Linked DNA regions of Agarilytica rhodophyticola. The protein of the gene in region 1 interacts with the protein of each later gene in a pairwise test. Links are inferred from orthologs where the notes say so. Each region holds a gene or a part of one and is shown on either strand. Other genes may lie near its edges. The genes, in order: typA and rlmKL.

The links.
Region 2: the proteins of typA (region 1) and rlmKL interact in binary tests that used the Escherichia coli proteins (3 or more experiments, as listed by UniProt). The link is inferred for Agarilytica rhodophyticola from one-to-one orthologs.

Annotation. Positions count from the first base shown.
Region 1 is NZ_CP020038.1:5,912,528-5,919,672, reverse strand. Bases 228-3,173 are described here. They hold typA (translational GTPase TypA), read left to right. Parts: upstream 228-766; coding sequence 767-2,581; downstream 2,582-3,173. Other genes in these bases: BVC89_RS24465 (response regulator), read right to left, coding at 2,760-3,110; BVC89_RS24475 (porin family protein), read right to left, coding at 228-481. Outside these bases: more of BVC89_RS24475, read right to left, coding at 1-227; BVC89_RS24460 (helix-turn-helix domain-containing protein), read right to left, coding at 3,727-4,179; BVC89_RS24455 (ABC transporter ATP-binding protein), read right to left, coding at 4,657-6,489; ATP-dependent helicase HrpB, read right to left, coding at 6,554-7,145. UniProt on the Escherichia coli protein: A 50S ribosomal subunit assembly protein with GTPase and nucleotide-independent chaperone activity, required for 50S subunit assembly at low temperatures, may also play a role in translation.
Region 2 is NZ_CP020038.1:4,193,443-4,200,560, forward strand. Bases 1-2,919 are described here. They hold rlmKL (bifunctional 23S rRNA (guanine(2069)-N(7))-methyltransferase RlmK/23S rRNA (guanine(2445)-N(2))-methyltransferase RlmL), read right to left. Parts: upstream 2,594-2,919; coding sequence 407-2,593; downstream 1-406. Other genes in these bases: uvrB (excinuclease ABC subunit UvrB), read right to left, coding at 1-365; rmf (ribosome modulation factor), read left to right, coding at 2,882-2,919. Outside these bases: more of rmf, read left to right, coding at 2,920-3,085; BVC89_RS17605 (quinone-dependent dihydroorotate dehydrogenase), read right to left, coding at 3,178-4,212; BVC89_RS17610 (DUF2835 domain-containing protein), read right to left, coding at 4,318-4,524; BVC89_RS17615 (NAD-glutamate dehydrogenase), read right to left, coding at 4,604-7,118. UniProt on the Escherichia coli protein: Specifically methylates the guanine in position 2445 (m2G2445) and the guanine in position 2069 (m7G2069) of 23S rRNA. Methylation occurs before assembly of 23S rRNA into 50S subunits.

The DNA.
Region 1 (7,145 bases):
TCATGCGATACTCAAAATTTAAGTTCCAGCTTTCTTCAATAACAAAACCAACGCCGCCTCCGTAGGAAAGGCCTGACTCACTATTTGAGTTATCTCCTGCGGCACTGTCTACACTGACAGAGATGGTAGAAAAGCCAAACAAACCATAAATTTTAGCCCTGTCATTCACTGTTTCCGGGCGCCAATAGATGGAAGCGTAGTAATCTGTACTGGTTTCTATTTCATTACCAGCAATCGTTGATGTCTCGTCAGAGATACCTAGGCCGATACGGGCATCTACTCCTAAGAAGCCGTTATACTTGTAGCCACCGACCAAGTCCAAAGTGGTAAAGTTAAGATCGTTGCCAGATGCATCAGATGTGTTTGCATCAATAAAACTGACACCGCCCCCTACATAAAATCTATCGAGCTTTTCAAAGATCGATTCTGCTGCGGCAGAATTTGCTAATAATATCAGCGAGGCCAGAGTCAGGAATCGCATTTTCAATCTCCCATAATGTGTTTTTTGTTATATACAGGATCTTAGCAAATAAAGCGTCATCTGTGATCCTACATATTGGTATTTATGATCGAACATGTCTAAAAAACGCATTTTTGTCACTTTTTTTTGGTAAAACTTACAAGATAAAACGCGATACATACTAACGCTTAACTAAAGAGCAATATATAATGCGCGCCTTTTGATCAATACTCGTCCATATTGGCCGATAGGGTTAAAAGGCCCTAGCTTGATTGTAAACCTACCTATTTACGAGGCTTCCCAGAAGTGATAGAGAAACTTCGCAATATTGCGATAATTGCACACGTAGACCATGGTAAAACTACCTTGGTCGATAAACTATTGAGCCAGTCTGGAACTTTGGATCGCAAGGATGAAGGTGCTGAACGCATCATGGATTCCAATGATCAGGAGAAAGAACGCGGCATTACTATTTTGGCAAAAAATACGGCGATAAAATGGAATGATTACCGTATCAACATTGTCGACACACCCGGACACGCCGACTTTGGCGGTGAAGTAGAGCGTGTATTATCTATGGTAGATAGTGTGTGCCTGCTGGTAGACGCTGTCGACGGTCCAATGCCACAAACGCGCTTTGTTACCAGTAAAGCTTTTGAAAAAGGTCTTAACCCCATTGTTGTAGTCAACAAAGTTGACCGTCCTGGTGCTCGTCCAGACTGGGTTGTAGACCAAGTATTTGATTTGTTCGATCGCCTTGGCGCAACTGAAGAACAACTTGATTTTCCCGTCATTTACGCATCTGCTTTGAACGGTGTTGCAGGATTGGAGCCCGACGCTTTGGCAGAAGATATGACGCCTCTGTTTGAAATGATTGTCGATCAGGTGCAGCCGCCAGAGGTAGATGTGGAACAGCCCTTCAAAATGCAAATATCGGCTCTGGACTACAATAGCTATGTTGGTGTTATAGGAGTGGGACGTATTACTGCAGGGCGCTTGTCTCCTAATCAACAAGTGGTTGTGGTCGATATTGAAGGTAAAACGCGAAAGGCCAAGGTGCTGCAGGTGATGGGCTATCATGGTCTTGAGCGCATCGATACAGATCAGGCAACCGCTGGTGATATTGTCTGTATTACAGGTATTGATAAATTGGGAATCTCCGACACTCTCTGTGATCCCGATAATGTTGAGTCGATGCCTGCGCTAACCGTAGACGAGCCAACCGTTAGTATGACTTTCCAGGTCAATGATTCACCATTTGCAGGTTTAGAAGGTAAGTACGTTACTTCAAGAAATATTAAAGAACGCCTTGAACAAGAATTGATCCACAATGTGGCGCTGCGAGTTCAGCCTGGTGATAGTGCCGATAAATTCATTGTTTCAGGTCGTGGTGAACTGCATCTCTCGGTTCTCATTGAAAGTATGCGTCGGGAAGGTTTTGAATTGGGAGTTTCTCGCCCTGAAGTTATCCAACGAGAAGTGGATGGAGAAATCCAAGAACCTTATGAAATGGTCATTATTGATATTGAAGATAGCCATCAAGGGCCGATTATGGAGGAGATCGGTTTGCGTAAAGGGGAGCTGCGCAATATGGAACCTGATGGCAAAGGGCGCGTTAAACTAGAGTTTATCATTCCTTCTCGAGGACTCATTGGCTTTAGAGGTTTATTTTTAACCTTAACTTCAGGCTCCGGTATTATGACCAGTATCTTTGACCACTATGGCCCGGTTAAAGAAGGCGATGTCGCAAAAAGACAAAATGGCGTTTTGGTGTCAATGGTTAAAGGTAAAACTCTTGCCTATGCTTTGTTCAGTTTGCAAGATCGTGGCCGTCTGTTTTTAGGTCATGGTATTGATGTATATGAAGGGCAGGTGGTCGGTATCCACTCACGAGCAAATGATTTGGTTGTTAACCCAACCAAGGCAAAACAATTGACAAATATTCGTGCCGCTGGAGTGGATGAAGCTCTAACATTGTCGCCACCGATCAAACATACTCTTGAACAAGCATTGGAATTTATTGAAGATGATGAGTTAGTTGAAGTGACACCTGATTCAATTCGGATTCGTAAAAAGCTATTAACTGAGAATGCGAGAAAACGAGCGCGTAACGCTAAATAAAAGATTTATATCTTAAAGACTGTTAGCAAGTAGTAGACAACAAAAGCCCTTTTATTATAAGAGGGCTTTTTTTTTAAAGGCATCTTATGCTGGTTTGAATTTAAAAAGTTCCTTATAAATAAATATTTTGGCGTTAATTAATTTTTGTTGTCATTAAATTTATGCCGTCTGCCCATAATTAAATAGACGAAATTGTTTCTAATATTTGATCTGGGGTATAGGGTTTTGATATCAAACCTTTTCCTCCCTGTAATTCTCCCCAAACTCGATCAGCTTTCTGATTTTTACTGGTAACAAAATATACAGGAATATTATTGGTAATATTATCGTTAGTTATTTTTCTACATGTCTCAAAACCATCGGCGCCATCCATTAAAATAATGTCAGGCTGAAAAGCCTTAGCTTTTTCTATAGCTTCGCCTCCATTTGATGCGGTATATACTTGATAGCCAGCATCTTCCACAATATTTTTAAGGCTTTGTAAATCTCTTGGGGAATCGTCGACGACTAAAACCGTATTGGCAGGCATGTATTTATCCTCTATTTTTTATTGAGAGATTATAAGTGTTAACAGCCCCTAGTATTTGTCAAAATTTGTAACCACCTTCTTATGAAAAGTATTACTGACACACACCATTTAATATTTTTTGGCTTTTATTTAACAAATGGCGCCTATTAATGTTTTATGAAAAGAATTTTAAGACGCCACCATTAAAAATAATTATTTAGGGACTAGTAACAGGCCCCAGCCAAGACATTGTTATTGTTATAAGTTTTGTTTTAACACTTCACTTCCAGGTAATTCTACAATGCTTATATCTTTTTATGGAATAAATTCGGCTGACGATAGGTTCACAATGAAGACATTTTATTAGAGAAGTAATACCGTACTCGAAAAATAAAAAGTTCTTACAATAGCAGATGTAATGCTAGAAGTTAGTATAAAAATACAAAGTGAGTTGAAACACTGTCTAACTTCCGCCATTACATTAATAGCGAGCATAAAAGTATTAAAGAGTACAAATGTAGTAGGTCTGAAAAATGAAGTGTAGTCGAATGAATTCGACTACACTCGGATTTTGATTTGCAATTGCAACATGTGACGGTTGTCTTGTATAGGAGCTGTATTGATCCAGGTCAAAAGCTTATACGTAGTCGCGAAAAAGTTTCCTAAATGTGCTCGGTGCTAATCCCATCCAGCGTCGAAAAGCGTTGGTAAGGCTGGTTCTATCCGAGAAGTCTAAAGCTGTGTAAATATCATCTACACGTCGGTTTTGTCGCAGTAAATAGTCGACAGCATAATGCTTACGAACTTGGTCACGTAGTTCTGAGAAGCTGGAGCCCTGTTCTTTTAAATGACGCTGTAATGTTCGCTTAGATAAATTAAGATCTTTTGCTACTTCTGAGATGGATAGTGGAGCATTGCCAATGCGGTTTATCAATGTATTGATAACATTTTGACGCAAACCCTGATATTCGGGAATTTTTGCCTTTTCCATATACTTCTGAAAAAGCTCAGCCGGATCTCGATCCATCAGGTAGCTCGAATTTGTATCTTCCTGAGATGAGACTGGTCGCAATGGGCTCACATTATTCATATCAAGAACTCCTTGGTAAAGCGTGATTGTATGTTATTGGCATAGTCGGTTAAAACCACGAAGTGAATATGTTAAGTAAATGTACTTTTTTGTGCGGATATGTCAAATTTTTTAAAAGGTTTGGAGCAATCTAAACATATCTCCTTGAATAATAGACTATTCAAGGCAAGTTGTTACATTATTTGTCTGTTTTGAGACCGGAATAGCTTTTTGGTCTAAATGTACCTGTAATATTACGTAGTAAATGCATATATAAACACAAAGTTTCGTAACTTTTTGCTTTATTTTGATGATCTTTTACTGAGGCAGACCAGTAAAGTAATGTAAATAGAATACTCAGGCGATGTAATTATATGATAGCGAAAGCGCATTTGTTACCGGGATGGGGATTCACCAATGACACTAGTGAATAAATAGGTATTAGACTCTGATAACAGGGTCTAATACCTATTTTTTATAGGCTTATTCCATAAGTATTTATGATTCCCCCAAAAAACCTCCTGATTGATGAGACCATAATTGTGCATAGATACCTGAGCGTGCAATAAGTTCTCGGTGTGATCCCTGCTCTACAATTTTTCCATTATCGATAACTACTAACCTATCAAGTGCTGCAATAGTTGATAAGCGATGCGCAATAGCAATCACTGTTTTGTTTTCCATAAGGCTATTAAGATTGCCTTGTATTGCCTGTTCTACTTCTGAGTCTAGCGCTGAAGTTGCCTCATCAAGAATAAGTATCGGTGCATCTTTTAATAGAACTCTGGCAATGGCGATGCGCTGTCGTTGTCCCCCCGACAGTTTTACACCTCTTTCTCCTGCGTGAGCATCATATCCTCTACGATTTTGAGCATCGACCAAGCCCATAATAAAGTCATGGGCTTGTGCTTTTTTGGCTGCTTCAATCATATCTTCTTCACTTGCATCTGGCTTTCCATAAAGGAGATTATCTCTAATAGAACGGTGTAGTAATGATGTGTCCTGAGTCACCATACCAATATGTGAGCGTAAACTTTGCTGTGTAACATCGGCAATATTCTGTCCATCTACACTAATACTTCCTCCTTCGACGTCATAAAAACGTAAAAGAAGATTTACCAGTGTCGATTTTCCTGCACCGGAGCGGCCCACCAAGCCAATTTTTTCACCTGGTCTAATATGTAAGGAAAAGTTATCAATGACTTTCTCTTTAGTGCCATAATAGAAGCGAATATCATGAAATTTTATGCCTTGAGAGTGATCTATTTTTAGTTGGGGGGCATTGGGTTTATCTTGCACTTGACGGCTTACTGTTAGGGTATTCATTCCATCTTGCACGGTGCCAATATTCTCAAACAGTGCAGACACTTCCCACATAATCCACTGTGACATTCCAAATAAGCGCAGTATTAGTCCTATAGCAGCAGCTATCGAACCCGTGCTGATAGTGTTTTGTGTCCACAGCCAAATAGAAAGTGCTGACACTGAAAATGCTAACAGACAGTTAGCGAACCAAACTGCAACGCTAAGAGATGTGGCCAAACGCATTTGGGGGTGCACTGTACCTAAAAATTCTTCCATACCTTCACGGGCATATGTGGATTCTCGAAAGGAATGAGAAAATAACTTTACAGTAGTGATATTGGTATAGGTATCCACTAGCCGTCCAGTCATATTTGAGCGCGCATCGGCCTGAATGGACGAGGTGGTTTTTAAGCGGGGGAGGAAATAACGCAATAGCAAGGTGTAGCTTGCAAACCAGAATATAAAAGGGACGACCAATCGCCAATCAAGTACCGCGACTAAAACGACGATACCAGTAAAATATACAGCAACATAAAGCCCTACATCGAGTAACTTCATCACTGACTCTCGAACCGCTAAAGCGGTCTGCATAACTTTAGTCGCCAAGCGTCCTGCGAATTCGTTTTGGTAAAATCCAACGCTTTGGTCAAGCAAGTAACGATGTGCTAACCAGCGCACGGCCATGGGAAAATTACCGAGAATAGACTGATGAATTATGGTTGACTGAAATAGCACTACCAAGGGTAATCCTACTAGCACCATAAAGCCCATCAGCAATAGTTTATTGCCGGACTTCTCGAACAATTGTTCTGGCGTGTTGCTTGAAAGAAGGTCGACTAGTTGCCCTAAAAAGCCAAATAGCGATACTTCAATCAAGGCAATAGTGCAGGTTAATATTGCCATCAATATAATATAAGGCTCGCTACCGCGAACATAATAACGGCAAAAGGCATAGAGAGTTGTCGGTGGTCTAGTGACCTTTTTATCAGGAAAAGGCTGTATTAATCTTTCGAAAAAAGCGTACATAATTAAGACTTGAATAAAAGGTTATAGTTGCTTGGAAAGTGCTGGGTAATTCTGATGCTAGTTTTTAAATATGTTTTTTAGTAAAGCGTGTAGCCTTTGCATTGAGTGGGTCATCTGGCCACGGGTGTTTAGGATAGCGCCCTTTGAGTTCCTTTTTTACTTGTTGATACGTGTTTTGCCAAAAACCGGCTAAATCTTGTGTTACTTGAACAGGTCTCCTTGCAGGTGACAATAAATGCACCATTAACGGAACTTTTGAATTGATGATTGCTGGCGTTTGCATACAACCAAACATCTCTTGCAATTTTACTGACAATACGGGTGGCGACTGCAAGTAGTCTATCGGGATATGCGAGCCTGAGGGTGCTGTAATTGTCTGCGGTACTAACTTATCCATTTGTTGTTGTAAAGTCCAGTCCATCATGGTTGTGAGTATCGGGCTCAGTTCTAAGCGACGCAGTTCATCGAGAGAGCTGATGCCTGACAAAAAGGGCCGTAGCCACACGTCTAAAGAATGCAGCAATTGCTGGTTAGAAACGTCGGGCCAATTATGACTTGTATCGTGAACACGTAACAATTGTATTCGCGCTTGCCATTGTCTGTCTCGCTTCGCCCATGAGAGTGTATCTAATCCATTCTGGCGAATAAATTGTATT
Region 2 (7,118 bases), 1.7 Mb from region 1 along the record:
ATCTGTTCGATATGTTCATTTACCGATGCATCTTTATCGATAAATGTATCTGAAGATGGCACATAGGCTTCCGGTTGATAGTAGTCATAGTAAGAAACAAAGTACTCAACCGAGTTATCGGGAAAAAACTCCCGTAATTCTCCATAAAGTTGCGCTGCAAGCGTTTTATTATGGGCCATGACAATAGTGGGACGCTGTACTTTTTGTATAACATTAGCAATGGTGAAAGTTTTACCTGAACCTGTCACCCCTAATAATGTCTGGTGGGCAAGACCGGCATCCAAGCCTTGCACCAAACCATCTATTGCAGTCGGCTGATCACCTGCAGGACTGTACTTACTTTTGATGTTAAATAGCTTCGACATATGATGTTTAACCAATATTGAGTATCAAGGGTTAACAAACGCTAATGTTGAAATTTCCAACACTTATGTATTTTTGTATTACGTTCAAAATCTGGATCTAGTGTATCCATAGTAATATCTTCTACTTTATATCGCTGGATAATTGTATTATCTATTTTAAAAGTTCTCAGATTAGTAGAAAAATAAAGTGTACCCTTCGGGGTCAATAGTTCCATACAGCGATTAATTAATGTCATATGATCTCGCTGCACGTCCAATACTGTTGAAGTTTTTTTGGAATTAGAAAAAGTTGGCGGGTCTAACATAATTAAGTCAAAACCTTCTCGACACTGCTGCAACCACTGTATACAGTCAGCCCGCACTAGGCTATGACGCTGGCTATTAATATTATTCTTCTCATAGTTCAACTTCGCCCAAGACAAATATGTATTGGACATATCCACACTGACGGAAGACTGCGCACCACCTAGCGCCGCATGAACACTGGCGCTTGCGGTATAGCAAAATAAATTGAGAAAACGCTTACCCATTACTTCATTAGCAATACGTTTGCGCAAAGGCCTATGATCCAAAAATAAACCTGTATCAAGATAATCGGTTAAATTCACTAATAGCTTGGCATTAAATTCACGCACTTCAAGAAAATCGCTTGTACGCAGATCTTTGCCTAATTTTTCATACTGCGACTTACCCCGGGTGCGCATACGTGTCTTAGGTATTATCTTTTCAGATTCTGATTTAAATGCGTGAATTGTCGCATGAATAATATCATCGAAGCGCCTACGTGCTTTATTTTGATCAATATTCTTGGGTGCTTGATATTCTTGGACATGATAGTGATCACCATAAATATCAATTGCCGCCGCATATTCAGGTATATCAGCATCGTAAACACGATAACATTCAACCCCCTCTTTTTTTCGCCATTTTTCCAGCCGCCGTTGATTCTTTAATAAACGATTGGACACCATAGTGGCGCCTTCAGATAAGGGGCTTGACGCTGGATCACGATCTTCGCGCAACGTCGCCTCACTGGCAACGATATCAAAGATGGAAAGTTCACTTTGGATAGTACCGTTGAGAAATTGATATTTAGATTGAGCACGCAAGCGCATTTCTTTTGTAAGATCACGATTGCCACTAAAAATCGCCACTTGCCAGCCGGCAAGCTCTTGTTTGACAAGCTTACCTAACAAACGGTAATCGTCTCGCAACGCTTCAATTTCACCTAAACGTTCACCGTAAGGTGGGTTACATATCAATAAACCTGATTTAATTGTATCGTTGACAGGTTTAGTAAAATTCTTCAGTTCCTGTGTTGCCACTTTAATACAGTGGCTAAGCTTAGCATTGGTAATATTGTGATTGGCATGACGCAGTACGTGGGAGTTCTGGTCATAACCAATGATCATCGGAAAGTTTACATCTTCAACAGAGCGACTCTGAGATTGCACATGAGTCTTTACCGTTTGCCAAAGTGTTTCATCATGCTCCAATAATTTTTCAAAGCCGAATTTTTTGCGCAATAAACCAGGCGCAATATTGGCAGCCATCAATGCCGCTTCTATAAGAATGGTTCCAGAACCACACATAGGATCTAATATGGCAATACGCTGCCCCTGTACACGGGCCTGGGCTACTTTTTCTGGCCACTTGGCACGATATAAAAGTGCTGCTGCCAGATTTTCCTTTAGTGGTGCTGCACCTTGTCTGTCACGGTAACCACGACGATGAAGACTGTCTCCTGACATATCAATAGAGATGATTACCGCCGCTTTTGTCAGGCGCACATTGATGCGTATATCAGGAAAATGCTTATCAATGGAGGGGCGATGATTTTCTCGGCGCAAAAAATAATCCACAATCGCATCTTTGACTTTTTGTGCACCAAATTGTGTGTTGCGAATTTCATCATTACTGCCGATAAAATCTACCACAAAATTACAATCGTAAGAAAAGTAGCTATGCCACTGAATATTTAAGGCAATGCGGTATAAATCCTCTGCCGTCATACCCTTTTCTCGGGCAATCGGCATAAGTATACGATTAGCTAAACGAGAACGAAGACACACTTTATACATGTCTTCTAAGGTAGCGCTAAAAAAAACGCCCGCACTGGTCTGCCGCACATCACTAACACCAAAATCTATTAGCTCGGCCTCTAATAGTTGTTCCAGTCGCTTTGGGCAACTGGCAAAATATTCTCGCTGAGTATTTTTTTCAATCATTATTCAAACCGGCCATATAAGAGTCTCTTGCTATAAAAATTTATTCGTTCACTTTTACTTCGGGCTTTGGGACACTACCTGTCCGCTTGTGCGGAATATTAAGGGTCCATTCGGCTCTGTCCTAGCGGGCACGCTGGCAGTGGCTACTCAAATCCCTTTATTTTAAGGGCATTTATTGATAGCCGCCACGTGCTCGGCTGACGTATACACCATACAGTATATAGTTAGACAGATATTCGAAATAAACGACCGCCCTTTTCAACCATATGTCCTTAAGGTAACTCGCCTATGAAACGCCAAAAACGAAACAGCACCGATCGCGCACTCACAAAAGGCTATCAAGCCGGAGTAGCTGGCAAATCGAGAACACTTTGTCCGCATGATAACGGTGAGGCACGACATATGTGGTTAAGTGGTTGGCGCACGGGTCGGGAAGACCACTGGAATGGTTATAACACTCTGGCGCAAGTCCAGAAGCTTAACAATATGTAAGATACTTATACAACTTATTCTATCCATTCTCTTACCTATTATCACTAAGACACAGGAATCTTCAACTTAGCCAGATTCCTGTGTTATCTCATTTAGCTCGACGATACATCGTAAACCGACCTTATACGCTCTACTGACTCAGATATCAGTTCTGGGCCGCGATAAATAAAGCCACTATAGAGCTGCACTAGGCTCGCGCCTGCGGTCATTTTTTCCAACGCTGCGTCGCCATCCATAATGCCTCCCACACCTATAATGGGGATTTCGCCCTTAAATTTTAGCGCTAAATGGCGAATAGTATCCGTAGATTTCAAACGCACAGGTGCGCCACTTAGCCCGCCCGCTTCGTCTCTGTATCTCGACGATTCCACCCCTTCCCGACCGATGGTGGTATTGGTCGCGATAACACCATCGACCTTATGCTCCAATAATTTATCAGCCACTTCATCCAGCTCTTGTTCACTCATATCCGGTGCAATTTTAACCGCTATCGGAACTCGGCGATGATGTTGCAAAGTCAACTGCTCCTGCTTTTGTTTAATACCGTTTAGTAATTGATCAAAGGCTTCACCAAACTGTAAGGTACGAAGTCCAGGAGTGTTTGGGGAAGAAATATTTACCGTAATATAGTCAGCGTAGGGATAAACCGCCGTCATACACAACTCGTAATCAGATAAAGCATCCTCCTGGGGAGTATCCTTATTTTTCCCAATGTTAATGCCTAAGACGCCTTGAAAACGTCTTGTTTTTACTTGTTCTACCAGATGCTCAATACCTTTGTTGTTAAAGCCCATACGATTGATAATGGCACGCTCTTGGGTTAAGCGAAAAAGCCTCGGCTTAGGATTACCCGCTTGTGGCTTTGGAGTTACAGTACCAATTTCCACAAAACCAAAGCCCATGGAACCTAAGGCATTATAGTAATCGCCATTTTTATCAAGTCCCGCCGCCAAACCAACAGGATTAGGAAAACGCAAACCCATCACCTCTACAGGGTGGTCTGCAACCTCCTGACAAAAAAACTTAAGCAGGTGCAAACGTTCAGCTGCACCCAGTGCATCGAGCGATAGTTCATGAGAAACCTCAGGGTCGAGACAAAAAAGTAACTTCTTGGCAAATGCATACATAGGTAATAGTCAGGCTAAAAGATAGTGATTAATGTCGCAGAAGGATACAGAAAAGAGAAGGAGCAGAAAAGCGTGTTAAAAGACTAAAAAACAGTCACGGGTAGATCATGAAACCCGATCTATTCTAAGAAATTTCATGTTTTTATCAAAGTAGATACAAAAGGCACCAGATACGCCATCGCGTGTAACAAAAGGCCTTAACACCTGTGCAGGAAAACGGATAGTTCGTCTATCTCGGGAGCGAGCAAGCACGCTGCTCGCTGATCCCTGATAGAGCTTGAGATATTCCTCAGCAGAAATATTCAAATCCACAATAATCGAACTACCCGCAAACGACATCACACTATATTATGAAAATAAAACGCCTTACTTTTAATCGCTTAAGCTCTCCTTATAAGCTTTCACATTGCTCCGTTGCTTGCACTAAATCCACGAGTTCGCGCAAGGCTACTGAGAACATAGCGTAATCAGTTAACTGTGAACTTTGTACTTCGTTGACCATGGAGCGCCAGCGATTCACCAAATATTTATTCTGTTCGGCCCAAGAACTGTACATATCTTCAACATCGCGTTTGCCTTTTAAACGCAGCAACGATACGGTCAACTTACGCAGTTGTGTTTCGAGGTCATCGATATAGCTCTCACGCGCTAAAGCCTGCCAATAGGATTCAACGCGCACATTGGAAATTTGCGTAGCAAACCAATCGAGACTGAGACGATCTAGTAGTAAAAAGAAAACACGAGATGCATCTTTTAACTTGGCTTTGGTACAAATCGAAGCCTCGACAATACTTAAGCCAGAAAATAAATTACCCGGCATAGACAAAGGTAATACCCACTCGTCCAATACTTTATTGACACTAAGGTAATCGCGACGCTCTTGCCATTCCTCTTGTGCTTGTCCCGTGACCACGTCCTGAGCATTTTTTTGCACACCTGCAAGCCCTTCTTGAAATATGGCCACTTCTTTTGCCAGGTTTAAACCAGAGCGTCGATTGCGTAAGAACCACCGCGTACCACGACGAACACGGCGAATCATATTGGCCATCAACTCATATTGAAACTCAGCCGGCACTTTATTATCAAGGGATTTAATATAGCCTTGGAATTTTTCAAACTGGAAGACATCGCGGGAAATAATATAGGCCCGAGCTACATCGGCAAGAGAAGCTCCAGTTGTCTCCAGTAAACGGTGTCCAGCAGTAATACCCAAATTATTGATCAAGTCATTAGCCACTTGGGTGCCCACAATTTCACGTTTTAAACGATGATTATGGATTTCCTCAGAATATTTCTTAATGAGCTTTTCTGGAAATGCGGTTTCTATTTCCTTAGCAATATAGGCATTATCAGCGATATCTGAAGCAATAAGTATCTCCTTCATCATCACTTTGGCATAAGAAATTAACACCGACAACTCCGGGCGAGTAAGGCCTTTGCCATGTCCCTGACGTTCTACAATCGTCTCGTCAGAGGGCAAAAACTCTAACTGCCGATCTAAACGCCCTTCCCCCTCAAGGAAAGTAATAAAACGGCGATACTCAGTAATACGCTTACTAACACTATGCTCCGCTAAGCTTATTGACAGCGTTTGGCGATAATTATTTTGCAGAACTAAGTCAGATACCGCATCGGTCATATTGGCGAGGAATTTATTACGCTGCTTAGAGGTTAAATCTCCATTGGAGACTAGCTCGTCTAACACAATTTTAATATTTACCTCGTGGTCAGAACAGTCTACTCCCGCTGCATTATCAATAAAGTCTGTATTACATGCTCCGCCATTGAGTTCAAATTCTACACGACCTAGTTGAGTGAGGCCTAGATTACCTCCTTCCCCAAAGACCTTACAGCGCAATTCATTACCATTAACACGTAAACTATCGTTAGCTTTATCACCAACATCGCTATGGGTTTCCCAACTGGCTTTAACATAGGTACCAATACCACCGTTCCAAATAAGATCTACCGGCGCTTTTAATAGCTCTGAAATTAAGTCGTTGGGTGCAAGCTTATCGGCACTAATATTAAAGGCTTTTTTCATTGCGCCAGTAATTTTAATGGATTTAGCAGCCCGCGAAAAAACACCGCCGCCTTTAGAGATAAGCGATTTATCATAATCTTCCCAGCTGGTTCCAGGAGTCTCAAACAAACGCTTACGTTCGATGAAACTGCTGGCAGAATCAGGGGTTGGGTCGATAAAAATATGCAAGTGGTTAAATGCTGACATCAGGCGGATATGCTCAGATAACAACATACCATTACCAAACACATCACCGGCCATATCACCGATACCAATCACAGTGAAATCTTCATTTTGGACATCCACACCTTTCTCTCGGAAGTGGCGCTGAACTGAAATCCACGCCCCTTTTGCTGTGATCCCCATCCCTTTATGGTCATAACCTTGACTGCCACCAGAGGCAAAGGCATCACCTAACCAAAAGTTGTTATTTTCAGAGATTTCATTGGCAATGTCAGAAAATGTGGCTGTCCCTTTATCTGCTGCAACCACGAGATAAGGGTCATCGGGATCTTTACGAATCACACTTTCAGGGGCAACAACATCGCCTTCGACCAGGTTATCAGTAATATCGAGCAAACCTTGGATAAAGATTTTGTAGCAGGCAATACCTTCATCTAAGAATTCTTGGCGCGACATTGTTTTGCTCAATTTCTTTGCGACAAAACCGCCTTTGGCTCCATTGGGAACAATAACGGCATTTTTTACCTGTTGGGCTTTGACCAGACCTAGCACTTCAGTTCGATAATCCTGCAGTCGATCAGACCAGCGTAAGCCGCCCCTCGCCACTTTACCACCGCGCAAGTGCACACCTTCCATGCGAGGCGAGTAGACAAATATCTCGAACATTGGACGAGGCTCAGGAATATCGGGAATATCTCGC